One region of the Pseudomonas sp. KH_046_2 genome, then DNA from elsewhere that is predicted to be linked to it. Evidence: predicted binding sites of a transcription regulator. Region 1 holds the regulator's gene; each other region holds the start of a gene.

Region 1 (7,653 bases):
CACCCTGGAAGCCCTTGGCACGGCGGCTCGGGCCGCCCGTTCGATCTCCCGCGCTGGCCAGAATGGCACCGTGCAGGCATTCACCAGCCAGGATGTCGCGCAGTTGTATGCGCCGGACAATCCCCTGGAAGTGCTGACCCGTGCGGAGAAAGTCGATCTGCTCAAGCGAGTCGACGCCGCGACCCGCGCCCTCGACCCGCGCATCCAGCAGGTCACCGTGAGCATGGCCGGTGTCTGGGAACGGATTCTGGTGGCTTCCACTGACGGCGGTCTGGCGGCGGATGTGCGCCCGCTGGTGCGTTTCAACGTCAGCGTGATCGTCGAGCAGAACGGCCGCCGCGAGCGCGGTGGTCATGGTGGTGGCGGGCGGACCGATTACCGTTATTTCCTCGGCGAAGACCGCGCCATGGGCTATGCCCGTGAAGCGTTGCGTCAGGCGCTGGTCAACCTCGAAGCCATTCCGGCACCGGCCGGTACCTTGCCGGTGGTGCTCGGTTCCGGCTGGTCGGGCGTGCTGCTGCACGAAGCCGTCGGTCATGGTCTGGAAGGCGATTTCAACCGCAAGGGCAGTTCGGCTTATAGCGGGCGCATGGGCGAGATGGTTGCATCGAAGCTGTGCACCATTGTCGATGACGGCACCCTGGCCGGCCGCCGTGGCTCATTGAGCGTCGACGACGAAGGCACACCGACCGAGTGCACCACGCTGATCGAAAACGGCGTACTCAAAGGCTACATGCAGGACAAGCTCAATGCCCGCCTGATGGGCGTGGCACGCACCGGTAACGGCCGTCGCGAATCCTACGCGCACCTGCCGATGCCGCGCATGACCAACACCTACATGCTTGCCGGCGAAAGCGATCCGGCGGAAATCATCGCCTCGGTGAAGCGCGGCATCTACTGCGCCAACCTGGGTGGCGGTCAGGTGGACATCACCAGCGGCAAGTTCGTGTTCTCCACCAGCGAGGCGTACCTGATCGAGGACGGCAAGATCACCGCTCCGGTCAAGGGCGCGACCCTGATCGGCAACGGGCCGGAAGCCATGAGCAAGGTGTCGATGGTCGGTAATGATCTGGCGCTGGACAGCGGCGTGGGCACGTGTGGCAAGGATGGGCAGTCGGTGCCGGTGGGTGTCGGCCAGCCAACGCTGAAGATTGATGCGATCACCGTGGGTGGCACGGGTTCGTAAGAGGTGAGGCTGCGGGTGAGCTGCGAGGCAGCTCACCCGATTCGAGAATTAACGCAGACCGCGTTGAGTCTCGTCCAGCTCACGGATGTACTTGAAGATTTTACGGCTGGAAGCAGGAGGCTTGTTTTGCGCAAGCTCATGCTGGGCCTGACGGATCAGGGAACGCAATTGCTGGCGGTCCGCGTCCGGGTAGTCGACGACGAATTTTTCCAGAACGGCATCGTCGCCGGCGATCAGACGATCGCGCCAGCGTTCCAGGTTATGGAAGCGTTCGTTGTATTGACGGGTGGAGGCATCGAGTTGATCGAGCAGAACCAGAATGGCGGCAGTGTCCTGATCGCGCATCAGTTTGCCGATGAACTGAAGGTGCCGTTTACGCGCGATGTTCGCGGTGTGCTTGGGCGCATCGGCCAGAGCCCGACGCATTCCGTCGGTCAAGGGCAGTTTTGCCAGCAAGTCAGGCTTGAGTGTTGTAAGGCGCTCGCCAAGGTCAACCAGAGCATGCAGCTCGCGTTTGACCTGGGATTTGCTTTTTTCTCCCGTATCGAGGGAGTCGTCGTAAGAATCAACCATGGTGGCCGTCCGCAAAGAAACGCCGCCATGATAACCAGTCGGGGGCCGCTTGTCCGGCCCGGTCGCTCGATGACCGTCACCGAAAGCAGAATTTGAGTGGAGAACAGCATGAGTGCAGTTGAAAGCGTCGGCCCACAAGCGTTGCCGGCACTGCAGGAACAAGTCGAGCAGATCATCGCTGAAGCCAGGCGCCAGGGGGCCAGCGCCTGTGAAGTGGCGGTGTCGCTGGAGCAGGGTTTGTCGACTTCGGTGCGCCAGCGTGAGGTCGAAACCGTTGAGTTCAACCGCGACCAGGGTTTTGGCATCACCTTGTACGTGGGGCAGCGCAAAGGCTCGGCCAGCACTTCGGCCAGCGGTCCTGATGCGATTCGCGAAACCGTCGCCGCTGCACTGGCAATCGCCAAGCACACTTCGGAAGACGAAGCCTCGGGCCTGGCGGATGCCGCGCTGATGGCGCGGGAAATCCAGGACTTCGACCTGTTCCACCAATGGGACATCACTCCGGAGCAAGCCATCGAGCAGGCCCTGGCCTGCGAAGCCGCGGCGTTTGCCGCCGACAGCCGGATCAAGAACGCCGACGGCACCACCCTCAGCACCCATCAGGGCTGCCGCGTTTATGGCAATAGCCACGGGTTTATCGGCGGTTACGCATCGACTCGTCACAGCTTGAGCTGCGTGATGATCGCCGAAGCGGACGGCCAGATGCAGCGCGATTACTGGTACGACGTGAACCGCCAGGGCAATCTGCTGGCCGATCCGGTCAGTATCGGCCAACGTGCCGCGCAACGGGCGGCGAGCCGCCTGGGCGCGCGTCCGGTGCCCACTTGCGAGGTGCCGGTGCTGTTTTCCGCAGAGTTGGCCGGGGGGCTGTTCGGCAGTTTCCTGTCGGCGATTTCCGGCGGCAGCCTGTATCGCAAGTCGTCCTTCCTTGAAGGCACTCTCGGGCAGAAGCTATTTCCGGAGTGGCTGACCATCGACGAGCGTCCGCATCTGATGCGTGCCATGGGCAGCGCAGCGTTCGACGGTGATGGTTTGGCAACCTACGCCAAACCGTTCGTCGAAAAGGGTGAGTTGGTGTCGTACATCCTCGGTACCTATTCCGGCCGCAAGCTCGGCATGCCGAGCACGGCCAACGCCGGCGGCGTGCACAACCTGTTCGTCACCCATGGCGACGAAGACCAGGCCGCCTTGCTGCGGCGCATGGGGCGTGGCTTGCTGGTGACTGAATTGATGGGGCAGGGCCTCAACATGGTGACCGGCGATTACTCCCGTGGTGCAGCGGGTTACTGGGTCGAGAACGGTGAAATCCAGTTCGCGGTGCAGGAAGTGACCATCGCCGGCAACATGCGCGACATGTTCAAACAGATCGTTGCCGTGGGTAATGATCTGGAGTTGCGCAGCAACATTCGCACAGGTTCCGTGCTGATCGAGCGGATGACAGTGGCAGGCAGCTAAGCCTCGACCGTTTCGCCAGAAGGCGCGCCACCCATTGGGTGACGCGCCTTTTTTATTGGCTACGCGGCAAACCCCTGTAGGAGCGAGCCTGCTCGCGAAGCGGAATGTCAGGCGACATTGAAGTTGAAAGTGATGACGCCATCGTCGGAACGCCGCCCGGAGCCGGCTCGCTCCTACAATGGCTGGGTCTATCTACTTTTCTGTAGCTGTTATTCGCCTTCGTCGAAGAAGTTGTTGATCAGCGCCACCAACGCATCCAGCGCTTCCTGTTCCTGTTCGCCTTCCGTGCTCAAGTGGATCGTGGTGCCTTTGCCGGCGGCCAGCATCATCATTGCCATGATGCTTTTGCCATCGACCATGGACTCTGGTGTACGACCGGCCCGGATCTGGCACGGGAACTGGCCCGCCACCCCAACGAATTTTGCAGAAGCGCGAGCGTGCAGGCCCAGTTTATTGATGATTTCGATTTCCAGAGCAGGCATCGCGATGTGAATCCTTTAGCTGAGGTCGCGGTGGCGGACCTGGACGTTCTTCAGGGATTGTTGCAGCGTCTGCCCCAGACGCTCGGTCAGGTAGACGGAACGGTGATGTCCGCCAGTGCAGCCAATGGCAATGGTGACGTAGGCGCGGTTGCTGGCGGCAAAACGAGGCAGCCACTTTAGCAGGTATGTGGAAATGTCCTGGAACATCTCTTCGACATCCGGCTGTGCCGCCAGGTATTCGGCAACCGGTTGATCGAGCCCGGACTGCTCGCGCAATTCCGGTTTCCAGTAAGGGTTGGGCAGGCAGCGCACATCGAACACCAGGTCGGCGTCCACCGGCATGCCGCGCTTGAACCCGAAGGACTCCACCAGGAATGCAGTCCCCGGCTCGGGCTGATTCAACAGGCGCAGTTTGATGGCATCGCGCAGTTGATACAGGTTCAGGCTGGTGGTGTTGATCTTGAGATCGGCAAGGTCGGCAATCGGCCCGAGCAGGACGCTTTCGACGTTGATGGCTTCGGCCAGCGAGCGGTTGGCGTTGCTTAGGGGGTGGCGTCGGCGGGTTTCCGAGAAACGCTTGAGCAGGGTTTCTTCGTCGGCGTCCAGGTACAGCACATCGCACTGGATGTGGCGGGCACGGACTTCCTCGAGCAGGTCGGGGAAGCGTGACAGGTGGCTGGGCAGGTTACGCGCGTCAATGGAAACGGCGACCAGCGGCTGCAGCATCTCGGTATGAACCAGGGCGCGCTCGGCCAACTCCGGCAGCAGACCGGCGGGCAGGTTGTCGATGCAGTAGTAGCCGTTGTCCTCAAGAACGTCGAGGGCGGTACTTTTACCTGAGCCGGAACGGCCACTGACGATGATCAAGCGCATGATTACTGACCGTTTTGCTCGTCCAGGACAACCTGATACAGGGCTTCGTTGCTTGACGCACTACGCAGCTTTTCGCGAACTTCCTTGCGGTCGAGCATGCTGGCGATCTGTCGCAGCAGCTCAAGGTGCGCATCGGTGGCGGCTTCCGGGACCAGCAGCACGAACAGCAGGTCAACCGGCGCGCCATCGATGGCGTCGAAATCGATAGGGGCGTCCAGGTGCATCAATGCACTGATGGGCGAAACGCAGCCCTTGAGACGGCAATGTGGAATAGCGATGCCATTGCCAAACCCGGTGGAGCCGAGTTTTTCACGGGCGATCAGTGCCTCGAAGACATCTTGCATCTCCAGGGCCGGCACTTCGCGGGCGATCAGATTGGCAATTTGTTCGAGGGCTTTCTTTTTACTGCCTCCCGGCACGTTCACCAGGGAACGGCCGGGGGTCAGGATACTTTCAAGTCGGATCATGGGTAGGGAGTGTTAACGACCGGTTGCGCCCTGGAGGAGGCTCTGGGTCTTTTCCTTATGCTTTTTGAGTTGTTTATCCAGCTTGTCGGTGAGTGCGTCGATCGCGGCGTACATATCGGTATGTTCCGCGTTGGCGACCACTTCATTCCCGGGAATATGCAGCGTGGCTTCGATTTTCTGCTTCAGTTTTTCGACGGTCATCGTGACCTGCACATTAGTGATCTTGTCGAAATGTCGCTCCAATCGTTCGAGTTTTTCGCCGATGTAGGTGCGAAGAGGTTCGGTCACTTCCAGTTGGTGTCCACTGATGTTGACTTGCATACAGCTTCTCCTTCGTTGCCAGTGCATAAAGCGGTAGATCAGATGATCTACCACTGGAACGCTGTGGCGTGGCTCTACATCAACCGCTTGCGTTCGCTCGAAGGCGCGATCCCGAGGGATTCGCGGTACTTGGCGACGGTGCGGCGAGCCACCTGAATGCCTTGTGCCTCCAGTAAACCAGCGATCTTGCTGTCACTCAACGGCTTTTTCTGATTTTCCGCTGCAACCAGTTTTTTGATGATCGCGCGGATCGCCGTGGACGAGCATTCGCCGCCTTCGGAGGTGCTTACGTGACTGGAAAAAAAGTACTTCAGTTCATAAATGCCCCGGGGGGTGTGCATGAACTTCTGGGTGGTCACCCGTGAAATCGTCGACTCATGCATGCCGACCGCTTCGGCGATGTCATGCAGGACGAGCGGCTTCATGGCTTCGTCGCCGTACTCCAGAAAGCCGCGCTGATGCTCGACGATCTGGGTGGCAACCTTCATCAGGGTTTCATTGCGGCTTTGCAGGCTCTTGATGAACCAGCGGGCCTCCTGCAACTGATTGCGCATGAAGGTATTGTCGGCGCTGGTGTCGGCGCGGCGCACGAAACCGGCGTATTGGGCATTGACCCGCAGCCGTGGCACCGACTCTTGATTGAGCTCCACCAGCCAGCGCTCGTTGTCCTTGCGCACGATGACGTCAGGGACGACGTACTCGGCTTCGGTGGACTCGATCTGCGAGCCAGGGCGCGGGTTGAGGCTCTGGACCAATTCGATCACCTGGCGCAGCTCATCTTCCTTGAGCTTCATGCGACGCATCAGCTGGCTGTAGTCGCGGCTGCCCAGCAGATCGATGTAATCGGTGACCAATCGTTTGGCTTCGGCCAGCCAAGGCGTTTTGGCCGGCAACTGGCGCAATTGCAGGAGCAGGCATTCGCCGAGATTGCGAGCGCCGATGCCGGCAGGCTCGAATTGCTGGATGCGGTGCAGGACGGCTTCGATTTCATCCAGTTCGATGTCCAGTTCCGGGTCGAAGGCTTCGAGGATTTCCTCGAGCGTCTCGTCCAGATAGCCCTGATTGTTGATGCAGTCGATCAGGGTCACGGCGATCAGGCGATCGGTGTCGGACATCGGGGCCAGGTTCAGTTGCCACAGCAAGTGGCTCTGCAGGCTTTCGCCGGCCGAGGTGCGGGTGGTGAAGTCCCACTCGTCATCATCATTGCTGGGCAGGCTGCTGGCGCTGGTCTGGTACACGTCTTCCCAGGCGGTGTCGACGGGGAGTTCGTTGGGGATGCGCTCGTTCCAGTCACCCTCATCGAGGTTATCAACCGTCGGGGCGCTTTCCTGGTAGGAGGGCTCCTGGATGTCAGTGTTGGGCTTTTGTTCGGCGTTGTCGGCCAAGGGATCGGAATTGTCGAAGTCGTCGCCCTCTTCCTGGCGTTCGAGCATCGGATTGGACTCCAGGGCCTCCTGGATTTCCTGTTGCAGGTCCAGGGTCGACAATTGGAGCAGGCGGATGGCCTGTTGCAGCTGCGGTGTCATCGTCAGCTGCTGGCCCATTCTCAAGACTAGCGATGGTTTCATGGCAGGGGCTTAACACCTTATTCGCCGGCGCACATGCGCCATCCACTACAGGGCGCCGGGGCGCCAAACTTAAGCAAATTATATGCCTGAAACTAAAGGGTTTGCCTAGAGCGCTGTAACAATAAAAAACTATAAAGCTGTGTTGCTGCGCTGCCCTTGTCGAGGGCTGACCACGCTTGTCGGCACGAGGTGCTGGAGAGTGGGGCGGTCTGGTGCCCGGGCAACCGCCTGGGCACGGCTCAGCGCTTACAGGCGGAACTCATGGCCCAGATACACTTCCTTGACCAGGTCGTTGGCCAGGATGGTCTCTGCGTCGCCTTCGGCGATCAGTTGACCGTCATTGACGATATAGGCGGTTTCACAGATATCCAGGGTTTCACGAACGTTGTGGTCCGTGATCAGCACGCCAATGCCTTTGGCCTTGAGGTGGTGAATGATCTGCTTGATGTCGCCGACCGAAATCGGGTCCACGCCGGCGAAGGGTTCGTCGAGGAGGATGAATTTCGGGTTGGTGGCCAGGGCGCGGGCGATTTCCACGCGACGGCGCTCACCACCGGACAGGCTCATGCCCAGGTTGTCGCGGATGTGGCTGATGTGGAACTCCTGCAGCAGGCTTTCCAGCTCCTTGCGACGGCCGGCCTTGTCGAGTTCCTTGCGGGTCTCGAGGATGGCCATGATGTTGTCGGCCACCGTCAGCTTGCGAAAGATCGATGCTTCTTGCGGCAAGT
Region 2 (7,653 bases), 2.5 Mb from region 1:
GGCGCCTACGAGACGTTCCAGGGTTCGCTGTGGTCCAAGGGCATCCTGCCACTGGACTCGCAACAGATCCTGATCGAAGCCCGTGGCCAGAAGTACATCGACGTTGACTTGAACGAATCCCTGGACTGGGCACCGGTTCGCGCCCGTGTACAGAAAGGCATTCGTAACTCGAACATCATGGCCATCGCACCGACCGCGACCATCGCCAACATCACTGGCGTATCGCAGTCGATCGAACCGACCTACCAGAACCTCTATGTGAAATCGAACCTGTCGGGCGAATTCACCGTGATCAACCCGTACCTGGTTCGCGACCTCAAGGCTCGCGGTCTGTGGGACTCGGTCATGATCAACGACCTGAAGTACTACGACGGTTCAGTGCAGCAGATCGAGCGCATCCCGCAAGAACTCAAAGAGCTCTACGCGACCGCATTCGAAGTGGACACCAAGTGGATCGTCGACGCGGCCAGCCGTCGTCAGAAGTGGATCGACCAGGCCCAGTCGCTGAACCTGTACATCGCCGGCGCTTCGGGCAAGAAGCTGGACGTGACCTACCGCATGGCCTGGTACCGTGGTCTGAAAACCACTTACTACCTCCGTGCCCTGGCCGCGACCAGCACCGAGAAGTCGACCATCAACACCGGCAAGCTGAACGCTGTTTCCAGCGGCGGCAACCACGGTGACGATTCGGTCCTGGCCGCTCCAGCCGGTCCTGCTCCAGTGCCGAAGGCTTGCGCCATCGACGAGCCGGATTGCGAAGCTTGCCAATAAGCTGAACCGGTAAGCGTCGCAAGGCGCTTGCTCGAAACCCCCGATCAGCCTCTGGCGGGTCGGGGGTTTTCTTTTGCCTCAAGGAAAGCGGAGCCAGTACTGACGCTATCGCGAGCAGGCTCACTCCTACAGTGATCGTATTTCCATGTAAAAAACTCGGTCACCTGTAGGAGCGAGCCTGCTCGCGATGAGGCCATCAGCAACGACACAAAAATATTGAGCTGTTTTAATCACCCACAAAAAGCCCCTCTGATGAGGGGCTCCTTGCACAGCACAATCCAGCATCAAGTCATCTGAATGATGGTCTGCATGATGGTGCTCTGGGTGGAGATAGTCTTGGCGTTCGCCTGGTAGTTGCTCTGCGCCTTGATCAGGTCGACCAGTTCGTTGGTCAGGTTGACGTTGGACTCTTCCAGGGAGTTGGAAACGATCGAACCCAGGGTGCCGGTCTCCGGCGCATCGTAGCCCGGGATGCCCGACGCGTAGGTTTCTTTCCAGCTGGTGCCACCCACCGGCTGCAGACCTTGTTCGTTGGTGAAACTGGCCAACGAAATCTGGCCGATTGGCTTGGTCTGGTTGTTGCTGAAGTTGGCCAGCAGCACGCCGCTGCCGTCGATGGTCAGGTTGGTGATCTGGCCAGTGGCATAACCGTTCTGCGATGGAATCGAACGCGCGGTGTCAGCGTTGAACTGAGTGGTGTTGGCCATGGCGATAGTCAAACCTGCTGGATCGGCTGCGGCACCATTGGCTGTCCAGACGCCATTGGTGACACTGCCCGGGGTCCAATTGGTGATTTTCAGGTCACTGCTGGTAATCGCGGTTGGCGGTGTGGTCGGAGGCGTCACTGGTGTGCTGACCGAAGTCAGTTTACCGGTGGAGTCGAACGACATGGTCGAAGCGATTGGAGCCGTCAGCGCAGGATCACTGCCGTCCGGGTTACGACCATCGATCAGGGTGTAGGTATCCCAAGTGTTCGGCCCAGTCTTGACCATGTACTGATCCATGGTGTGCTGGTTACCCTGAGTGTCGAAAATCGGGGTGCTGAACTGCTTGGTAAAGGTTTCCGGTTTAGTCGGATTGAACTTGTTGGTAGCAACCGCCTGGTCAATCACCGCTGCTGTAGAGTTCAGGTTGATCGTCGATGAAACGGTGCTGGTGGATTTCGGCGCCAGATTGGAGGTGTCGATACGCAGGTCGGTCAACACGCCATTGAGGATCTTGCCATTGGAGTCCACGCCATAACCCTGCAGACGGGCCGTACCGTCGCTGTTCGTCACGTAGCCATCCTTGTCGGTCTTGAACGTACCGGCACGGGTGTAGGTCAGCGAACCGTTGTTGCTCAGAACGAAGAAGCCATTGCCCTGGATACCCATGTCGAGCACGTTGCCGGTGTTGTTCACGTCACCCTGGCCGAACTGCTGGGAAACGTTGGCCAGGCGCACGCCATTGCCAACGGTCTTGCTGCCGGTGCCCAGGCGGGTTGCCGAGTACACGTCTTCGAATTCTGCGCGGGACGATTTGAAACCGGTGGTCGCGACGTTGGCGATGTTGTTGCCGGTCACGTCCAGTTGTTTGTTGGCTGCATAGAGACCGCTAAGGCCGATATTAAAAGACATCATCCACTCCTTTATGCCGTGTTAATCGGCTCTACATACCAATGGTTTGTACTTTGGACAGGGCAATGCTGCCCAGCCCGGCCAGATTGAGCATCAACTCACCGCCGGTCTGGCTGATGGTCACGCTGTTGACGGTCGCCGGCAGGTTGGTGATCAACGCGACGGACTTGCCATCGATCGAGGTCGTGGCGCCGAAGGTGTAGGTGCCCGCAGGTACCGTCTCACCCGCATCGTTCTTGCCGTCCCAGATGAAGCTGGCATTGCCGGCCTTCTGCGAGCCGAGGTCGATGGTGCGTACTGTCTTGCCGGTTGCGTCGGTGATCTTCAGGGTGGCGGACGCCACCGAAGACGGAACCACCACCGTGCCGCTGAGGCTCTTGGTGGTATCGACCACGGCCTTGTCGCCTGGAGCGATGACCGAACGGCCCACCAGCGACGAAGCCTGCAATGCCTGGGACGAGTTGTAGTTGCTGGCCAGGCCGGTCACCGTGTCGTTGAGCGTAGTGATGCCTTCCAGGCTGCTGAACTGCGCCAACTGGGCCACGAAAGCGCCGTTGTCCTGCGGCTCCAGCGGGTTCTGGTTTTTCAGCTGGGTCACCAGCAACTGCAGGAATGCATCCTTGCCCAGGGCTTTGTTGCCCGCGGCGCTGTTGGCGGCCGATGCAAGGCCATCAGTCGTGGTGGTGGTCTTGATCGAGGAGTTGGCCAGGATATCCTTGAGGCTCAAACCACTGGTGGAATCGGTAACACTCATCTGAGTCGCTCCTTATCACTGACCCAGGGTCAGGACCTTCTGCATCATGGTTTTGGCGGTATTCATCATTTCGGCGTTGGTCTGGAACGAACGGCTCGCGGAAATCATGTCGGCCATTTCCTCCACCACGTTGACGTTCGGGTAGTAGACATAACCCTTGGCATCGGCCGCCGGATGGTTCGGCTCGTAGCGCGCCTCGAGATTGCTCTGGTCTTCGACCACACCCAGCACCTGCACGCCTTGGCCAGCGGCATCCTGGCTCTGGAACAGCGAGTCGCTGCCGCCGCTCTGCCCGCCCTGGAACATGGTGGCGAATACCGGGTGGCGCGCGCGGTAGGTCTGGTCGATGCTCGACGAGACCGTCTCGGCGTTGGCGATGTTCGAAGCGACGGTGTTCAAGCGCGTGGTCTGCGCACTCATGCCGCTACCGGCAATGTTGAAAACACTGGATAGAGACATGGCTTACTCTCCACGCAGGGCTGATACCAGCCCTTTGAATTTGCTGTTGAGCAGGGTGAAGCTGGCCTGGAAGCCGATCGCGTTTTCCGCGTAGTTCGACTGTTCCAGCTGAGCGTCCACGGTGTTCTGGTCGATCGACGGTTGCATCGGCGCGCGATACAGCAACGACTCGTCGCCATTACCCAGGCCCTCAGCTTCGATATGACGGTTGTTGGTCATGTTCAAGGCGAAGGTGCCGCTTTTGGTTTTCTCGTTCTGCTCGGCGAGCACTTTCGAGAAGTCCAGGTCCCGAGCCTTGTAGTTCGGGGTATCGGCGTTGGCGATGTTGTTGGCCAGGACTTCGGCACGCTGGGCGCGGAAGCCCAGGGCTTGTTCGTGGATACCGAGCGCTTTATCGAAGCTGATGCTCATGTCGGGAAACCTTCGGGTGACCTGATTTTTCGTAGGATCAACTTAGCAAGCCCCATGCCAATTCAAAAAAGCCCGTAAACCGGGGCTTTGCCGGCCATGGCAACGCGGCAATGCCAGAAAAGCGGCAACGGTTTTCCGCCGGATGCCGCTTTTCTGCCGCCTCCTCACCCTTTTCAGAACACCGCCGCCCCCTGCTCGCGAAGGCGTCGTGTCAGCCGACATCAACTTTTCTGACCCACCGCTTTCGCGAGCAGGCTCGCTCCCACAGGGGAATGTGGTGCTGGCGAGAAATCAACACAAAAAACCGGGCGGCTGTTAAGCCGCCCGGTTCCGGTGGACAGTTACAAATGCGATTCGGCGTATTCGGCCAGGATCGAACGTGGCCCCCCTTGCAGGGTGATGTGCACCCCGTTCGGGAAGTCCTTGAAGCGTTCAGTGAGGTAGCTCAGCCCGGAGCTGGTCGCGGACAGGTAAGGGGTATCGATCTGCGCCAGGTTGCCCAGGCACACCACATTGGAACCGCACTGATTGGCTCCTTATTAAGTTTTAAAAACACCAATGGAAGCTGCGCCAAATAACAGAAAGAAATGTAACAAAACCCTACTGGAAATGCGTTTTTTTGACATCACCGAATAGCTCAAATTTGTGCAACAGTTGAGAACTTACTGATTAACTTAAAATAAATCTCGACGTAAGAATTTTCCGTAAGTCCACACCCAAGACCTGCAGTGAAACCTCCTACAACGGAATGATTGACCGAACTATTTAGCCTCACTAACTTGATCAACGCAGGCAACGGCATCACAAACTCAAAAACTGGAAGGTTACTATTATGAAAGTTGCTCTGGTCACAGGTGGAACCAGAGGCATTGGCTTTTCCATCATCAAGTTAATCGCACTGAAAGGAAACATAAGGGTTATCACCTGCGGCACTAAGCCTCACCCTGAAGTCAAACTTCCCGCGGGGGGGGTAGAATACATTCAGTGCGACATATCTAGCTCAAGCTCTGTCACTACAATGATTAGCAAAATTATTCAAACACACTACAGGATCGACATACTCATCAACAATGCCGGTATCTCCCATGTGAAACCCGATGGGCGATTCCTGATTGAAGACATTCAAGATCAAACGTGGCACAAAGTAATCAACACCAACTTATCCGGCGCCTTCTACACTTGCAAACAAGTGATCCCCCATATGAAAATTAACAACTATGGACGTATCATAAACATATCTTCTGCATCAGCCAGATTTGGAGGAGTACTTGCCTCTGTTGACTATATTTCTTCAAAGGCGGGGCTTATCGGCCTAACTAAAGGACTGGCCTACGAGCTAAGAAACTGTGGAATCACTATTAATACCGTTGCTCCCGGACGAATAGACACCGACATGATCTCCGATGCTAATCTAAGCGCTGACTGGGTTAAAAATCACGTCCCCCTTGGCAGACTTGGAAAGGGTGAAGATATTGCAGGTGTCATTTTATTTTTAATTTCAAACAACGCTGACTACGTGCATGGAGCCACAATTGATTGTAATGGAGGCTGGATCATTACGTAATTTTACTGAGTTTCCGAGGGAGAAACATCTATGCCCAGCAGAACAATTGTCGTCAGCGGTGGAACTAGAGGAATTGGACTCGCTATCTCAGAGAGACACGCAAGAGCCGGCGACACCGTGTATTCACTATGTTTAAACCCTAGAAAAACTTACAAAACTCACGCAAACATCCATGTAATAACATGTGACATTCGTGAGTTCAAAACAGTTAACAACTGCATGGACCAAATACTCTCAGAAGCGGGAAACATTGATGTCCTCGTTAACTGTGCAGGTATTCAGCAACCACCGTCTGACGGTTTCGAACACATTGACTATGACGATTGGCGAAACGTTCTCGGCACCAATCTTGATGGCGTCTTTCATTTATGCAAAGCAGTGATACCCGGCATGAAAATTAGGCGTGAAGGCGTGATCGTCAATATAGCATCGGTTGCCGCTACCGATGGATACCCGATGGCCTGCGCTTATTCAACCTCCAAAAGTGCGCTGATCGGTATGACGAAATCCTTGGCGAAGGAGTTGGCGACGTACAACGTCCGGGTGAATGCAATCATGCCCAGCCTGACCATGACAGATGCCGCATTGGGGCTTCCTGCCGAAACCTTAGAGCGACTTGTAAGCTTGGTCCCTTTAGGAAGAATCGCGTTGCCTGAGGACATTGCCGGCGTTGAGTTTTTTCTATCCAGTCCCGACGCTAACTACATCACAGGTGAGCTATTCAGAGTCGCCGGTGGGCGATAAATAGCCAAGGAGGATCGACTCATGTTGAATATCGGTATCGTTGGTCGCAACCACGGAATGAAACACCTGAAAAATATACAGCGCTATCACTCCAATAAAGCCTTGGTCAAATGCCTTACCTACAAAGAACTCTCTAAAGCATCTAATCTTGAAAATGAGATACAGACGTACGACGATTATAAAAAAATGATTGATGAGGTGAATTTAGATGCATTGGTCTTGGCCGGACCACATAGCCTAACTCGAGAAATAATTGAATTCAGCGCGAAAAAAATTAAATTTTTCTTAATTGAAAAACCGGTGGGGCACGACTCAGCAGAAATCATCAAAATAAAAAAAATACTTCAGGAGCATAATTGCACAGCATTGATAGGACATCACCGAAGGTTCTCTCCAAAGCTGCAGGAACTCAAAAGAATCATCGATTCTGGAATTATAGGAAATGTCATATCTTTTGATTCGGTGTGGTGCATCAAAAAAAATGATGAGTACTTCAACAATAACGAACACAACTGGAGAATTCATGAGAGTCAAGGAGGAGGTCCTTTAGCAATCAATGCAATTCATGAAATAGATACTGTCAGGTTCCTATTTGGTGAAATCAGTCTCACGAAGGCGATCTTAGGTCGAAGCAACAGGAACTTGGCCGTCGAAGAAAATGTCACTGCCATTTTCAAACTGGAAAACGACGTTGTCGGCACTCTGTTGATCGGAGACAACATCCCGTCTCCGTTTAATTATGAAAAAACGATGGGTGAAAATCATACCTTTCCATCAAGCGATGTGGACTTCTTAAAAATCTTCGGCGACAAGGGAGCAATCACCTTTCCAAGCTTAACTTTATACCCTTATGAAAGCACTGGAGATTGGTTCTCCGAGTTTTCGGCGTTTTCTATCGATCCCAAAGTGGAATGCGAGGATCCGCTCAAGCTAGAAATGGACCATTTTATAAGAGTAATTGAAGGGAAAGATATCCCCATGGTCAACATAGACGATGCACTGAACAACATGGTCGTTATAGATAAAATAAAACAGGAGATTAAACATGAAAGCGTTGATCTATGATGGGGAACGCGTCATACATCAAGATATTGATCACTGCGATACTGAGCTTTATTCTCGCCCTATAAAGATAAAGATCCAGCTAGCAGGAATTTGTTCGACTGACCTGAAAATCGTCGACGGCAAGTACTACAACAAAGCGTTGTTAAAGCCCAACGGCATACTCGGTCATGAAGGGTGTGGCCTCGTTGCACAATGCTCTCCTGGTAGTCTCTTCAAGATGGGAGACCATGTGGTGTTTGAGACCGTTTTCTCCTGCCATAAATGTGACG
Region 3 (7,653 bases), 580 kb from region 1:
TGGAACGCGAGCGGAGTTCGCGGGCGATTGAGCGGTTCTGATATTTCCTGATTTCGGCGGCGGCTGATCGGCCGCCTTCGCGAGCGGGCTCGCGAAGGGGCCCGCACAAACACCACATAAACCCCGCACGCACAAAAACGCCCCCGACCTTGCGGTCGGGGGCGTTTTTTTTGTCAGCTAACTAAATGACTTAGTTACCGGACTTCTTGGCAGCGCGGGTACGCTCGCTTTCGCCCAGGATCTTCTTGCGAAGACGGATGGACTTAGGCGTGACTTCACACAGCTCGTCTTCTTGTACGAATTCCAGAGCTTGCTCCAGAGTGAAGCGTACAGGCGGAACCAGAGCGATGGTTTCGTCTTTACCCGAAGCACGCATGTTGTCGAGCTTCTTGCCTTTGGTTGGGTTAACACCCAGGTCGTTGTCGCGGCTGTTCAGACCAACGATTTGACCTTCATAGATGTCCTGGCCGTGTTCGATGAACAGCTTGCCACGCGACTGCAGGGTTTCCAGCGAGTAGGTCAGTGCCTTACCGGTAGCGACCGATACCAGCACGCCGTTCTGACGGCCGGACATGTCACCGGACTTCATGGTGTCGTAACGGTCGAAGATCGAGGTCAGGATGCCTGCACCGGAGGTCAGGGTCAGGAACTCGTTACGGAAACCGATCAGACCACGGGCCGGAATGTTGTACTCAAGGCGCACACGGCCCTTGCCATCCGGAACCATGTTGGTCAGGTCGCCTTTACGGATACCGATCTGTTCCATGATCGCGCCCTGGGATTCTTCCGGCAGGTCGATGGTCACGTTTTCGTACGGTTCGTGCTTGACGCCATCAACCATACGGATGATCACTTCCGGACGACCAACACCCATTTCGAAGCCTTCGCGACGCATGGTTTCGATCAGTACCGAGAGGTGCAGCTCACCACGGCCGGAGACTTTGAACTTGTCGGCGGTGTCGCCTTCTTCAACGCGCAGAGCAACGTTGAACAGCAGTTCCTTGTCCAGACGTTCCTTGATGTTACGGCTGGTCACGAACTTGCCTTCTTTACCGCAGAAAGGCGAGTCGTTTACCTGGAAGGTCATGGAAACGGTTGGTTCGTCAACGGTCAGCGGCTTCATCGCTTCGACGTTCAGTGGGTCGCACAGGGTGTCGGAGATGAACAGCTGGTCGAAGCCACTGATGCAGACGATGTCGCCAGCCAAAGCTTCTTCAACGTCAATGCGGTGCAGACCGTGGTGACCCATCAGCTTCAAGATACGACCGTTGCGCTTCTTGCCGTCAGCGTCGATAGCCACGACCGGGGTGTTCGGCTTGACACGACCGCGAGCGATACGGCCAACGCCGATCACACCCAGGAAGCTGTTGTAGTCCAGTGCGGAGATCTGCATCTGGAACGGACCGTCACGGTCGACTTTCGGCGCTGGTACGTTGTCGACGATCGACTGGTACAGCGGGGTCATGTCTTCAGCCATGTCGGTGTGTTCCAGACCGGCAATACCGTTCAGGGCCGAGGCGTAGACGACTTTGAAGTCCAGCTGTTCTTCAGTGGCACCGAGGTTGTCGAACAGGTCGAAGATCTGGTCCAGAACCCAGTCCGGACGCGCGCCTGGACGGTCAACCTTGTTGATGACCACGATTGGACGCAGGCCGGCTTCGAAAGCCTTCTTGGTCACGAAACGGGTTTGCGGCATAGGGCCGTCTTGAGCGTCAACCAGCAGCAGAACCGAGTCGACCATCGACATTACGCGTTCAACTTCGCCGCCGAAGTCGGCGTGGCCCGGGGTATCCACGATGTTGATGTGGTAGCCGTTCCAGTTGATGGCGGTGTTTTTCGCCAGAATGGTAATACCGCGCTCTTTTTCCTGGTCGTTGGAGTCCATCACGCGCTCGTCGTTGAGCTCGTTGCGCTCCAGGGTGCCGGATTGACGCAGGAGTTTGTCTACCAGGGTGGTCTTACCATGGTCAACGTGGGCAATGATGGCGATGTTGCGTAGATTTTCGATCACTTGTGTATCTCGATCAGAGGATTCGGTGTGCTGACAAGTCTTGGCAGCGATTAACAGTAGCGTCCGTGAAAGCCGTTACAGCTTGACGGTGGCATCGGGGGGCCGGTGACGCAGGCCACAGGCAAACAGCCCCGGGCACTTAGCTCGGTCGATAAACGCGCACATTGGCATGCCCCTCACTGAGCAAATGGTGGGCATGCAGGCGACTCATCACGCCTTTGTCGCAATACAGCAGGTACTGGCGAGTAGGGTCCAGTTCCTTGAAACGAGCGTTCACTGCATAAAACGGCATCGTTTGTACCTCGATGCCAGCGAGGTCCAGCGGGTCGTCTTCAGCGGCATCCGGATGACGGATGTCGATGACGATCTGACCGGCCAGCGCTTCGCTGACTTCTTCAATCTGCAAGTCCTGGCCCAATTCGTCGATCACGCGATCGATCGGCACCAGCTTGGCGTTTTCGAGCGCACGCTCGAGTACCGCCATATCGAATTCTTTCTCTTCATGCTCGACGCGATAGCGCTTGGCCGCGGTCTTCGGATTGACCGAGATGACGCCGCAGTATTCCGGCATGTGCCGGGCGAAATCGGCGGTACCGATTTCGTTGGCCAGGTCGATGATGTCCTGCTTGTGACTCGCGATCAGCGGACGCAACACCAGCTTGTCGGTCACGCAATCGATCACTGACAGGTTCGGCAGCGTCTGGCTCGACACCTGGGAGATCGCCTCACCGGTGACCAGCGCGTCGATGTGCAGTCGATCGGCAATTTGGGACGAAGCGCGCAACATCATACGCTTCAATACTACGCCCATATGACTGTTATCGACTTTACCGAGAATTTCGCCCAGCACTTCTTCGAACGGCACACTGACAAATAGCACGCGTTGGGAGCTGCCGTACTTCTTCCAGATGAAATGCGCGACCTCCATGACGCCCAGTTCGTGGGCCCGTCCGCCCAGATTGAAGAAGCAGAAGTGCGCCATCAGGCCTCGGCGCATGATCTGGTAGGCCGCCACGGTGGAGTCGAAGCCACCGGACATCAGCACCAGGGTCTGCTCCAGCGCGCCCAGCGGATATCCGCCGATGCCGTTGTGCTGGCTGTGGATCACGAACAACCGTTGGTCGCGAACTTCGATCCGGACTTCGATTTCCGGCGCTTTCAGGTCGATCCCGGCTGCGCCGCACTCGCGACGCAGCTTGCTGCCGACGTATTTTTCAACGTCCATCGAGCTGAACGGGTGCTTGCCCGCACGCTTGCAGCGCACCGAGAAAATCTTCCCGGCCAGCGCATCGCCGTAGTGCTGCCTGCACTTTTCGGTGATGTCGTCGAAGTCGCCCAGCGGGTACTCGTCGATCTGCAGAAAGTGCGCGATGCCCGGCATGCAGGTCAGGCGCTCGCCCATCTCTTTCAAGGCTTTCGGGTCGGTGACGCGGGTTTCCAGCTCGAGATTGTCCCACACGCCGTTCACCACCACGGCCGGGTCCAGATCGCGGAGCACGGCGCGGATGTTTTTGGCCAACTGGCGGATAAATTTCGTCCGGACAGGTCGACTCTTGATGGTGATCTCGGGGAAGACTTTTACGATTAATTTCATGGAAACAGCGCGCGCATGGCCTGCCGAAAAAGGGGGGCGCGGATTATAGCGGAAATTGCTCAAGGTTTAACCAGTTAATGTGCAGAAGGTTTCGTGCGCACCAAAACAGGTCATTTGCTGGAGATGACGCCACATTACAGGGCGAGATTTTCTGCTTTAAAGCGCAATATGCCTCCGCAAGCGTGTTTTTGGGGCAAAAAACCCATGCTGGGGCACTGGCATGCAATTTGCTCCCTTGTGAGGCAGGTTGCCTTGGCAGAGTATTCGCGCCGGCATCACCCACATTTAAGGGCATCCATTACTAGCCCGAAGCCACCCGGAGGACACTATGTCGAAGTCGGTTCAACTCATCAAAGATCATGACGTCAAGTGGATTGATCTGCGCTTCACGGACACCAAAGGCACTCAGCACCACGTGACCATGCCGGCTCGCGATGCGCTGGATGACGACTTCTTCGAAGTCGGCAAAATGTTCGACGGTTCCTCCATCGCTGGCTGGAAAGGCATCGAAGCCTCCGACATGATCCTGATGCCGGACGACTCCACCGCTGTCCTGGATCCGTTCACCGAAGAACCGACCCTGATCCTGGTCTGCGACATCATCGAGCCTTCGAGCATGCAAGGCTACGACCGCGACCCACGTGCGATCGCCAAGCGCGCCGAAGAGTACCTGAAGGCCACCGCTATCGGTGACACCGTATACGCCGGTCCAGAGCCAGAGTTCTTCATCTTCGACCAAGTGAAGTTCAAGTCCGACATTTCCGGTTCCATGTTCAAGATCTACTCTGAACAAGGTTCGTGGATGTCCGACCAGGACATCGAAGGCGGCAACAAAGGCCACCGTCCAGGCGTCAAAGGCGGCTACTTCCCGGTTCCGCCGTTCGACCACGACCACGAAATCCGTACCTCCATGTGCAACGCACTGGAAGAAATGGGCCTGACCGTCGAAGTTCACCACCACGAAGTGGCGACTGCCGGCCAGAACGAAATCGGCGTCAAGTTCAACACCCTGGTGAAGAAAGCCGACGAAACCCAAACCCTGAAGTACGTCGTGCACAACGTAGCCGATGCCTACGGCCGTACCGCTACCTTCATGCCTAAGCCTCTGTACGGCGACAACGGCTCGGGTATGCACGTACACATGTCCATCTGGAAAGATGGCAAGAACACCTTCGCAGGCGAAGGCTATGCCGGCCTGTCCGACACCGCCCTGTACTTCATCGGCGGCATCATCAAGCACGGTAAGGCCCTGAACGGCTTCACCAACCCGGCGACCAACTCCTACAAGCGTCTGGTTCCAGGCTTCGAAGCTCCGGTAATGCTGGCCTACTCGGCTCGTAACCGTTCCGCTTCGATCCGTATTCCTTACGTGTCGAGCCCGAAAGCCCGCCGTATCGAAGCACGCTTCCCGGATCCGGCTGCCAACCCGTACCTGTGCTTCGCCGCACTGTTGATGGCTGGCCTGGACGGCATCCAGAACAAGATCCACCCTGGCGACGCAGCTGACAAAAACCTGTACGACCTGCCGCCTGAAGAGGCCAAAGAGATCCCACAGGTTTGCGGCAGCCTGAAAGAAGCCCTGGAAGAGCTGGACAAAGGTCGTGCGTTCCTGACCAAAGGCGGCGTTTTCAGCGACGACTTCATCGACGCTTACATCGCCCTGAAAAGCGAAGAAGAAATCAAGGTACGTACCTTCGTACACCCACTGGAATACGAGCTGTACTACAGCTGCTGATCCGGTAGCGCCGCGGCACGCGGCGTGACAAAAAGAGGCCTCCTTCGTGGAGGCCTTTTTATTGCCCACGATTTGCCATTCGATGAACAACCGCCGCTCCCACAAGGGGTTTTCTGTGCTCAGGAGATCTCGGTGATTCACGCCAAAATGTTAACGGCTTGGGAAAAACGCTACGCCTGGCCTATGCTGCAACCCAATGCTTTCGTTTCCGGTCGATTCCATGGCTCGTGGTTTTCTCTTCATTCTGCTGCTGATTGTTCTGCCCGCCACTGCGCAGATCTACAAGTACACGGACGCCAACGGCGCTACCGCGTACAGCAATCAACCGCCTGACGGCGTCAGTGCCCAACCGGTCGAATTGCCGCCCCTCAACAGCGTCGAGCGCCAGCCTGCCGGCGAAGTCGCACCTGCCACTGAGACCGGTCGTAAAGAAGAACCCCACAAAGCCTATGAAGCGCTGGAGCTGACAGGCCTGCCCACCACAGAAGCCCTGCGCGCCAACAACGGCACGTTCACCGTAACAGTACTGATCCAGCCCCGCCTGCAAGGCCCCCACCTGTTGCGCCTGCTGCTGGACGGTCAGCCCTACGGCCAGCCAGGCAACGTGCCGACCCTGCAACTGGTGAACATCGATCGCGGCGAACACCGCCTCGCCGTGCAAGTGATCGATGGCGAAAATGTTGTACAACAGAGCCCCACCGCGACCTTCACCGTGCAACGAGTGCACACGCGCTGAAGGCCTGACTGCTGAGCGTCTGCTTCATCGCGCTGCCCGCATTCCCGAGACTTTCTAACCTCGCTCAGCTTTGCGCACTATATTGGTGCAATAGCTTGCACCGTACTCACATTCCAACCCATTTTGGTTCGAAAGTACCCGCGAAAGCTGGCAGAACGCCACGCAAACGAGCGTCAAACGCCTGTTTCAGGCCTTGAGCGCTTCTTTTCGGAGCCTTGGTTTGGTTTTTGCATTTTGCCCGTACCAGCGTTTTTTTTGCGCATGCTCTGCCCTAAAAGAGGTCCCGATGACCATTAGCGACGCACTCCACCGTTTGCTACTCGACAACCTCACCACTGCCACCATCCTGCTCGACGCCGAACTGCGCCTCGAGTACATGAACCCGGCGGCGGAGATGCTGCTGGCCATCAGCGGTCAGCGCAGCCATGGGCAGTTCATCAGTGAGTTGTTTACCGAATCGACCGAGGCGCTGAACTCGTTGCGCCAGGCCGTCGAGCAAGCGCACCCGTTCACCAAGCGCGAAGCCATGCTCACCGCCCTCACCGGCCAGACCCTGACCGTCGATTACGCGGTAACGCCGATCCTGAGCAACGGCGACACCATGCTGCTGCTCGAAGTCCACCCCCGAGACCGCCTGCTGCGGATCACCAAGGAAGAGGCACAGCTGTCGAAGCAGGAAACCAGCAAGATGCTGGTGCGCGGCCTTGCCCATGAAATCAAGAACCCCTTGGGCGGGATTCGCGGCGCGGCACAATTGCTGGCCCGGGAACTGCCGGAAGAAAGCCTGCGCGACTACACCAACGTCATCATCGAAGAAGCCGACCGCCTGCGTAACCTGGTGGACCGCATGCTCGGCTCCAACAAGCTGCCGTCGCTGGCCATGTGCAATGTCCATGAAGTGCTTGAGCGTGTCTGCCATCTGGTGGAGGCCGAAAGCCAGGGCTGCATCACCTTGGTGCGCGACTACGATCCAAGCATTCCCGACGTCCTGATCGATCGCGAGCAAATGATTCAGGCGGTCCTGAACATCGTGCGCAACGCGATGCAGGCCATCAGCACCCAGAATGAACTGCGCCTGGGCCGCATCAGCCTGCGCACCCGCGCCATGCGCCAGTTCACCATCGGCCACGTGCGCCATCGCCTGGTGACCAAGATCGAGATCATCGACAACGGTCCGGGCATCCCGACAGAACTTCAGGAAACCATTTTCTTCCCCATGGTCAGCGGTCGTCCGGACGGTACCGGGCTGGGCCTGGCCATTACCCAGAACATCATCAGCCAGCACCAGGGCCTGATCGAATGTGACAGCCACCCCGGCCACACCACCTTCTCGATCTTTCTGCCACTGGAACAAGGAGCCACATCGACATGAGCCGTAGTGAAACCGTGTGGATCGTCGATGACGACCGTTCTATCCGTTGGGTCCTGGAAAAAGCCTTGCAACAGGAAGGCATGACCACGCAAAGCTTCGACAGCGCCGATGGCGTGATGAGCCGCCTGGCGCGCCAGCAGCCGGACGTGATCATCTCTGACATCCGCATGCCCGGAGCCAGCGGCCTGGAGCTTCTGGCGCGGAT
Region 4 (7,653 bases), 1.1 Mb from region 1:
GAAGGAATACCAGGCGCTGTATCACAGTAACTTCAGCACCCCATTCCTGGAGCAGGGCGCCCGCTTTGCTGCGCCGGTGAAACAGGTGTCGCCGTTCAACGATAAAGCCAAAAGCGATTTGCCGGACTGGCAAACCTATCGCGGACCGACCAAGGACTACGACGAAACGGTTTACAACGTAGTGCCGTACGCCGATGCCAAGGGCGATACATTGACCGTCCTGCATAACAAGGCCGGCAGCCTGGGCGTCTCGGTCGGTTTCAACACTCAAACACTGCCCGTGTTCTCCCTGTGGAAAAACACCGATACCCAAGGCCAGGGCTACGTCACGGGGCTGGAGCCGGGAACGAGCTTTTCCTACAACCGACGGTATCAGCGGCCACTGAAGCTGGTGCCGACGATTGGGCCGAAGGAACACAAGCAGTTCCGCATCAGCTACAGCTTGCTGGCGGATAAGGCGGCTGTGGATAAGGCGTTGAAGCAGGTGAACGAGATTCAGGGTGGGCGGGAGACTGAGGTGCGGCAGACACCGCTGGTTGATCTGACCAAGGGGTGATGCCGACTAAAGCGTTGTCGGTCGGTATTGCAGCGCCTCGGCCAAATGATCACGGGTGATGCCATCGGCTCGCTCAAGGTCCGCCAAGGTGCGAGCCACCTTGAGCAGTCGATGGGCTGCACGTAGCGACAAGGTCAGTCGCTCACAGGCCGTTTCCAGCCAGGTTTCGTCAACTGTGGATAACTTGCAGTGCCTGCGCAGGCCCGGTAAATCGAGGAATGCATTGGCACAGCCCTGGCGTTTTTGTTGGCGTTCTCTTGCATTGGCAACCAGCTCGGCGGCGGTGGCTGTATCGTCGCCGGGTTTTAACGCGGGATTCAACGCCGTGGCTTCCCGAGCAACCGTCAGGTGCAGGTCGATGCGATCCAGCAGCGGCCCCGACAGTTTGTTGCGATAGCGCTGCACCATGTCCGGCGTACAGGAGCAACGACCGCTAGGCTCGCCAAGATATCCACAGGGACAGGGATTCATTGCAGCGACCAGTTGAAAGCGTGCTGGAAAGTGTACGCGGTCCTTGGCGCGGGAAATCACGATGTGGCCGGATTCCAGTGGCTCCCTCAGTACCTCCAATACCTTGCGATCAAATTCCGGCAGTTCATCGAGGAACAGCACGCCATGGTGAGCGAGGGTGATTTCGCCCGGTTGTGGTTTCGAGCCACCGCCCACCAGTGCCGGTCCTGAGGCGGAATGGTGTGGTTGTCGGAAGGGGCGCTGTGGCCAATGGCTCAGTGGCACACAACTGACAACGGATTGAATCGCTGCGACTTCCAGTGCTTCGCTCTCGGCCAGGGGTGGCAGCAGCCCTGGCAATCGGCTCGCCAATAGCGTCTTGCCTGTACCCGGTGGCCCGCTGAACAGCAGGTTATGCGCACCCGCTGCCGCAATCAGCAGCGCGCGTTTGGCCGCCATTTGCCCCTGAACTTCATTCAAATCAGGATAGGGTTTGCTGGCGTAGAGCAACCCGTTGGAAACGTAAGGTTCGATGGGTGTGTGTCCATTGAAATGTGCCACTGCCTGCAGCAGATGGTCCACTGCAATGACCTTCAACCCCGACGCCAGACAAGCCTCCTCGGCATTCGCCTGCGGCACCATCAACCAGCGCCCGGCCTTGCGCGCCGCCAATGCCGCCGGCAGCACCCCGCGGACCGGCCGCACTGCACCGGAAAGCGCCAGCTCCCCCAGGCACTCCACGTCATCCAGTGTCAACGTCGGCACCTGCACGCTGGCCGAGAGAATCCCCAGGGCAATCGCCAGATCGAACCGCCCGCCATCCTTGGGTAAATCCGCCGGCGCCAGATTCAGCGTGATCCGTCGCGCCGGAAATTGCAGTCCCGAATTGATGATCGCACTGCGCACCCGATCCTTGCTTTCCTTTACCGCCGCCTCGGGCAGGCCGACCATGGTCAGCGATGGCAAACCATTGGCCAGATGGACTTCAACAGTGACGGCTGGCGCCTCCACGCCGACCTGGGCGCGGCTGTGGACGATGGAGAGGGACATGGTCGTTCCTTGAAATTACGGGGAGCCGCTTCCTGCGGTTTTTCAAGGGTAGTCAGGAGATGAGCATTTCGCGTGGCGTGAATGAAGGTGAATTTTCGCAGGATATTGCGAGCCATCGCCGGACGGGCGGGCAGAAAAAACCGCCATTCAGGCGGTTCTTTGGTAGACAGTTTCAGGCTCTTTTACCGGCAAGTAAGCCCGGAGGTTCAAGGTCTTTGCCGTGAGCCGCAGCGACATCAAGAAATCGTTGTTGATTGGCTGAAATCTTGCCGCCTAGCCGAAGTGCTTCAGCATGATATTGAATGATGAGTAAAAGCTTGGCTTTTCGCTTTCTGTGAATCATGGACACCTCCTGTGCCTTTGCACTTCCAGTTCGACACGTTTTCCCATGGGAAGAGTGCAGCTTCCAACCACGGGAGGCAGGCAGTAATCGCAGCTGGAGTTATTGGGTCGAACCTAACCGCCTCGGTGTTGAGTTTCCTAGCCCGAGATTTACAGTCCTTGACGAACATTTTATATGCGAGCTTTCGTGCATCTGATTTGTAAGTCTGGTTTCGAAGTTCGGTGCCTTTTCCTTTTCTTCTCATTGCTAGCGTCTATCGAGTAACAAGGCGAAAAGCGTAAAGAAAAGGGTGAGGACTGATAAATCAGGCCGGAGCGCCGCTTTTTGTAGGACCCTGCCGAGAAAGATGAAGGACATCGGTGAAAGAGCGTGGATGGCCTTGCCGGATGAAGGTTGCTGCTTATGATCTCGCTGAATGCAGCCTTAGGAGGCGTGAATGAACAGGAATGGGATGCGCCCGATTCATCCTGGCGAAATTCTCAGCGAGGAGTTTTTGAAGCCACTGGGCGTTACAACCGATGCTCTGGCTCGCTCGCTGAACGAGCCAGAGGCGGAAATAAGCGATGTTATGAATCAGCGGAGCGGTGTCAGTGTTGGTCTGGCGCGAGAGCTATCCATCCACCTGAACACCACACCCGATTTCTGGCTGAATCTGCAATCGACCTACGAGTTCTACCTACGAGTTGCGCTCAGTCCAGATCGAGCGTGGTTGAACGTTAAATATTCAAGGCGACTGCAAGACGAGTGAAACCCGCTTCCACCACGGTTTTACCGGGCGTCTTGCCTGCTCCCGCTCTGTCATCATCTGCGGCACATCCTGCAACCGAATCCACGGCTGGTTGTTCCAGTGCAGCAGGCTCAACGACATTTCCGGCCAGTTGAGCAGGCTCAGTTGCGGGCGTTCGGTTGTAGTGGGGTATTGGGCATCTCGCAGGGCGGGAACGACTTCGTGGGTGAGCCATTCGCGTAAGGCTCGGTATTCGGGGCAGTAGTGATAGACCAGCAAGGCGTAGACGCCGGATTCGCTGATCAGCAGGGTGTTTTCGATGTGACCGTGGATGAGGGTTTTGGCTGTTTGGTATTGGTCGGGATCGAGTTTTCGGAGTTGGCGGTCGTTGAGGTAGATGCGTAGCAGTCGGCCTAGGTCGCGGGCGCTGAACCAGGGTTGGTTTTGTATTAGGAGGGCGTGGAGGTGGAGTTTGTGGCGGGTGAAGACGTGAGGGATTAGATAGTTTTCGTTCATGGTGCAGTTCTCAAGGTGCGATGAAGAAAACTGCCTCTGATCGTCGCCAAACGAAGAGGGTGGCAGCCATGCGGGGGTTGGCGAACCGGTAACGCACCAAACCGGCAGACCCGAAGGTCTCCCACGCATAGCCGCCATAATTCGAGATGAGAGCAAATTTCTCGGTCGAATGCGGTCGCGATGCGTTGTGGTTTTCCAGGTCGCCAAACCCGGTGCTGAGCATTCAGCTGGGGATGAGCATAGAAACCGGAGGCATTGCGACGCAATCGGACGGCGGTGTGATGTTTGTAGGATGTTGCCGGGATTGTTGCGGGGCTGAAGATCAAAAGATCGCAGCCTTCGGCAGCTCCTACAGGTGAAGCGCAAGGTCGTTCCGACCTTCAATCGCGAGCAGGCTCACTCTCACAAGGGGACTGCATTTCACATCAGAATTTATTCGGTCGGTGGATTCAGCTTCGCTTCCAGCTCCGCCACCTTCGCCTCAAGGCTCTCCAGCCGCGCCCGGGTGCGCGCCAGTACAACCATCTGGCTATCGAATTCTTCCCGACTCACCAGATCCAGTTTGCTGAAGCCGCTCTGCAGCAACATTTTGAACTGGCTTTCGATTTCAGCTTTCGGCAGTGGCGTGTCGCCGCTGAAGAGGCGGGAGGCGGTGCCGGTGAGGGCGTCGAGGAAGTCTTTTGGCGCAAGCATGGGCAATGTCCTGGAAACAATGACGGGCAGTGTATCACGCAGTGTCTATAGTCATTTGCGCGGGCAAGGGGTGCACGCTTTTCGCGCACGGGGACGGACGCTGTCGCACCGTTGTTGTGCGTATCGCGTCGGGTGTTGTTGCGAAGTAGCAGTCATCTGCGGGTAAAGGCTTGAAAACAGTAGTTTTTGTGGAGATGGCAAGCTTTCTGCTTAGACCCTGATGACCCATGCACTGATGCAGTCACTGTGACGAACGCAGTGCGCCAAGCGAAGCGGGGGAGTGTTTCGTGAGGAGCGTCGGACGGGCAGGTCAGGGCCGACGATGCGTTACAAAGCCAGGCACTGCGCTTAGACTTGAGTCGGGTTTGTTTTCCTGGGGCAAGTCCACTAATTCGGGAGAGAGTTTTCATGAAGCTAGTCACTGCCATCATCAAGCCGTTCAAGCTGGACGACGTACGCGAGTCGCTGTCCGAGATCGGCGTGCAGGGCATTACCGTCACTGAAGTCAAAGGCTTTGGTCGGCAGAAGGGTCACACCGAGCTGTATCGCGGCGCGGAATACGTGGTCGATTTCCTGCCCAAGGTGAAGATCGACGTCGCCATCGACGACAAGGATCTGGACCGGGTAATCGAGGCCATCACCAAGGCTGCCAACACCGGCAAGATCGGTGACGGCAAGATCTTCGTGGTCAATCTGGAACAGGCGATTCGCATCCGTACCGGCGAAACCGATACCGACGCAATCTAAGCCGCCACAAACCCAACGCCCCAGGAGAAAACAATATGACTCTGCGTAAATTCGCAGGGCTAGGAGCCCTGTTGTCCATCGTAATGCCCAGCCTTGCTCTGGCGGCAGACGAAGTGGCGGCCCCAGTCCTCAACTCCGGCGACACCGCCTGGATGATGACCTCGACAGCCTTGGTGCTGTTCATGACCATTCCCGGCCTCGCGCTGTTCTACGGCGGCATGGTTCGGTCGAAAAACATTCTTTCCGTGATGATGCAGTGCTTCGCCATTACCGGTCTGATCAGCGTCCTGTGGGTCATTTATGGCTACAGCATCGCGTTCGACACCACGGGCATGGAGCAGGGCGTCGTCAACTTCAACTCGTTCTTCGGCGGCATGGGCAAGGCGTTCCTCGCCGGCATCACGCCAGCCAGCCTGACCGGCCCTGCGGCGCTGTTCCCGGAGGCGGTGTTCGTCACCTTCCAGATGACCTTCGCGATCATCACCCCGGCGCTGATCGTCGGTGCATTCGCCGAGCGGATGAAGTTCTCCGCGATGCTGGTGTTCATGGGCATCTGGTTCACCCTGGTGTATGCGCCGATCGCGCACATGGTCTGGTCCGGCAACGGTGGCCTGATGTGGGACTGGGGCGTGCTCGACTTCGCTGGCGGTACCGTGGTGCACATCAACGCCGGTGTGGCTGGCCTGGTTGCCTGCCTGGTGCTGGGCAAGCGTAAAGGCTTCCCGACCACGCCGATGGCGCCGCACAACCTCGGTTACACCCTGATGGGCGCGGCCATGCTGTGGGTCGGCTGGTTCGGTTTCAACGCCGGTTCCGCCGCTGCAGCCAACGGCACCGCCGGCATGGCGATGCTGGTGACTCAAATCGCTACCGCCGCTGCTGCGCTGGGCTGGATGTTTGCCGAGTGGCTCACCCACGGCAAGCCTAGCGCACTGGGTATCGCTTCGGGCGTGGTTGCCGGTCTGGTGGCAATCACCCCGGCTGCCGGCACTGTTGGCCCGATGGGCGCGTTGGTCATCGGTCTGGCGGCTGGCGTGGTGTGCTTCTTCTGCGCCACCACCCTCAAGCGCAAGCTCGGCTATGACGATTCCCTGGACGCCTTCGGCGTGCACGGTATCGGCGGTATCCTCGGCGCAATCCTGACGGGTGTGTTCGCTGCTCCGTCCCTGGGTGGCTTCGGCACCGTGACCGACATCGCCGCGCAAGTGTGGATTCAGTGCAAAGGCGTGGGCTTCACGGTGATCTACACCGCGATCGCTACATACATCATCCTCAAGGTGCTGGATGCGGTCATGGGCCTGCGTATCAACGAAGAAGAAGAGGCGGTCGGCATCGATCTGGCGCTTCACAACGAACGCGGCTACAACTTGTAAGCAGGCGCGTAAAAAACTGCCCGGCTTGCCGGGCATTTTTTTGTCTGGAATTTGTCGTTGAAGGCTGAGCTGAAAGGTTTTTTCCTACAGGTTTTACGATGTTTACGTCGGGTGTTTTTGTGCAGCCAAAGGCTTACAGGATTGAAGGAATATTAGGGCCTTTGTTTTTTCCCAGAGCGCGCTAGAATGCGCCCCGAACGTGCGGAGAACTGTATGTGGCAACAGACTCTGATTACCTTGCGGGCGAGGCCCCGGGGCTTTCATCTGGTAACGGACGAGTTACTCGCCGGCCTGCCTGAACTCAAGGCGTGTCGGGTCGGTCTGTTGCATTTGTGGCTGCAGCATACCTCGGCGTCGTTGACCATCAACGAGAACGCCGATCCGGCGGTACGTCGCGACTTCGAACGATTTTTCAATCGTCTGATCCCACAAGGAACAGACGGCTATGAGCATAACGACGAAGGCCTGGACGACCTCCCGGCGCACTTCAAGGCCAGCGTACTTGGCTGTCAGCTCAGTTTGCCGATTGCGGCAGGCCGGTTGGCGTTGGGGACCTGGCAAGGTGTTTATCTGGGCGAGCACCGTGATCATGGCGGTGCCCGTAAAGTCCTCGCCACCGTGCACGGTGAGGAGGCATAACCGCTGGTCAGCAGCGGCCATTGAATTTTTTCCGGCAGCCTTCGACAGAGGGCAAAGCTGGGCTATAACTAATCTGCTTTTCGCAAGTCATGAGGTAGAACATGAGCGACGATGATCTGGAAAACGACGACCTCGAAGTAGGCGACGACGACGAAACCGAAGAAGGTCTGGAAGCAGCGGCGGAAGACGTCGCTGAAGACGACGGCGGTGATGCGCCGGTTCCGGCCGCCAAAGGCAAGGCCAAGGCAGCGGTATCGGTCGATGAGCTGCCGAGTGTCGAAGCCAAGAACAAGGAACGCGATGCTCTCGCGCGGGCCATGGAGGAGTTTTTGGCCAAAGGTGGCAAGGTGCAGGAAGTGGAGGCCAATGTGGTCGCCGATCCGCCCAAGAAGCCGGACAACAAGTACGGCAGCCGGCCTATCTGAGCCTGCTACCCGCTTGCTGAAAAAGCCCGCCGTCGCTGCGGGCTTTTTCATGCCTGAAACAAAAAATATGAAACCTGTGGTGATCCCACAGGTTTTTTCGTCAGGCCGACACCGAATTCCATCGCGCCAGCAAC

The links. Region 1 encodes sigma-54, which starts transcription at its own class of promoters, with help from an activator protein. Its sites were predicted from a motif close to ANTGGCATNNANNTTGCTNT; they were not measured.
Region 2: a site for sigma-54 is predicted at 4,054-4,073, ahead of flgB (flagellar basal body rod protein FlgB). Genes of this name have one in related genera too.
Region 3: a site for sigma-54 is predicted at 3,820-3,839, ahead of glnA (glutamate--ammonia ligase). Genes of this name have one in related genera too.
Region 4: a site for sigma-54 is predicted at 4,529-4,548, ahead of glnK (P-II family nitrogen regulator). Genes of this name have one in related genera too.

The regions. Positions count from the first base shown of each region.
Region 1 is NZ_CM174480.1:952,960-960,612, forward strand. Features, by position in the region: gene tldD (metalloprotease TldD) at 1-1,186, shown strand, start outside; gene yjgA (ribosome biogenesis factor YjgA) at 1,235-1,759, opposite strand; gene pmbA (metalloprotease PmbA) at 1,868-3,214, shown strand; gene AC3IX1_RS04260 (HPr family phosphocarrier protein) at 3,424-3,696, opposite strand; gene rapZ (RNase adapter RapZ) at 3,712-4,569, opposite strand; gene ptsN (PTS IIA-like nitrogen regulatory protein PtsN) at 4,572-5,036, opposite strand; gene hpf (ribosome hibernation-promoting factor, HPF/YfiA family) at 5,049-5,357, opposite strand; gene AC3IX1_RS04280 (RNA polymerase factor sigma-54) at 5,432-6,925, opposite strand; gene lptB (LPS export ABC transporter ATP-binding protein) at 7,172-7,653, opposite strand, start outside.
Region 2 is NZ_CM174480.1:4,761,768-4,769,420, forward strand. Features, by position in the region: gene AC3IX1_RS21555 (ribonucleoside-diphosphate reductase subunit alpha) at 1-771, shown strand, start outside; gene flgE (flagellar hook protein FlgE) at 1,056-2,387, opposite strand; gene flgD (flagellar hook assembly protein FlgD) at 2,419-3,141, opposite strand; gene flgC (flagellar basal body rod protein FlgC) at 3,157-3,600, opposite strand; gene flgB (flagellar basal body rod protein FlgB) at 3,604-4,011, opposite strand; partial or broken gene AC3IX1_RS21580 (PhoH family protein) at 4,353-4,532, opposite strand; gene AC3IX1_RS21585 (SDR family NAD(P)-dependent oxidoreductase) at 4,844-5,575, shown strand; gene AC3IX1_RS21590 (SDR family NAD(P)-dependent oxidoreductase) at 5,606-6,319, shown strand; gene AC3IX1_RS21595 (Gfo/Idh/MocA family protein) at 6,341-7,384, shown strand; gene AC3IX1_RS21600 (zinc-dependent alcohol dehydrogenase) at 7,365-7,653, shown strand, end outside.
Region 3 is NZ_CM174480.1:374,755-382,407, reverse strand. Features, by position in the region: gene AC3IX1_RS01785 (YkgJ family cysteine cluster protein) at 1-41, shown strand, start outside; gene typA (translational GTPase TypA) at 191-2,011, opposite strand; gene thiI (tRNA uracil 4-sulfurtransferase ThiI) at 2,151-3,605, opposite strand; gene glnA (glutamate--ammonia ligase) at 3,934-5,340, shown strand; gene AC3IX1_RS01765 (DUF4124 domain-containing protein) at 5,561-6,076, shown strand; gene glnL (nitrogen regulation protein NR(II)) at 6,363-7,448, shown strand; gene ntrC (nitrogen regulation protein NR(I)) at 7,445-7,653, shown strand, end outside.
Region 4 is NZ_CM174480.1:6,081,998-6,089,650, reverse strand. Features, by position in the region: gene AC3IX1_RS27830 (aldose 1-epimerase family protein) at 1-556, shown strand, start outside; gene AC3IX1_RS27825 (YifB family Mg chelatase-like AAA ATPase) at 563-2,056, opposite strand; gene AC3IX1_RS27820 (hypothetical protein) at 2,229-2,399, opposite strand; gene AC3IX1_RS27815 (HigA family addiction module antitoxin) at 2,836-3,147, shown strand; gene AC3IX1_RS27810 (BRO-N domain-containing protein) at 3,124-3,642, opposite strand; gene AC3IX1_RS27805 (accessory factor UbiK family protein) at 4,075-4,335, opposite strand; gene glnK (P-II family nitrogen regulator) at 4,744-5,082, shown strand; gene AC3IX1_RS27795 (ammonium transporter) at 5,118-6,455, shown strand; gene AC3IX1_RS27790 (secondary thiamine-phosphate synthase enzyme YjbQ) at 6,669-7,094, shown strand; gene sutA (transcriptional regulator SutA) at 7,196-7,519, shown strand; gene AC3IX1_RS27780 (HAD family hydrolase) at 7,620-7,653, opposite strand, start outside.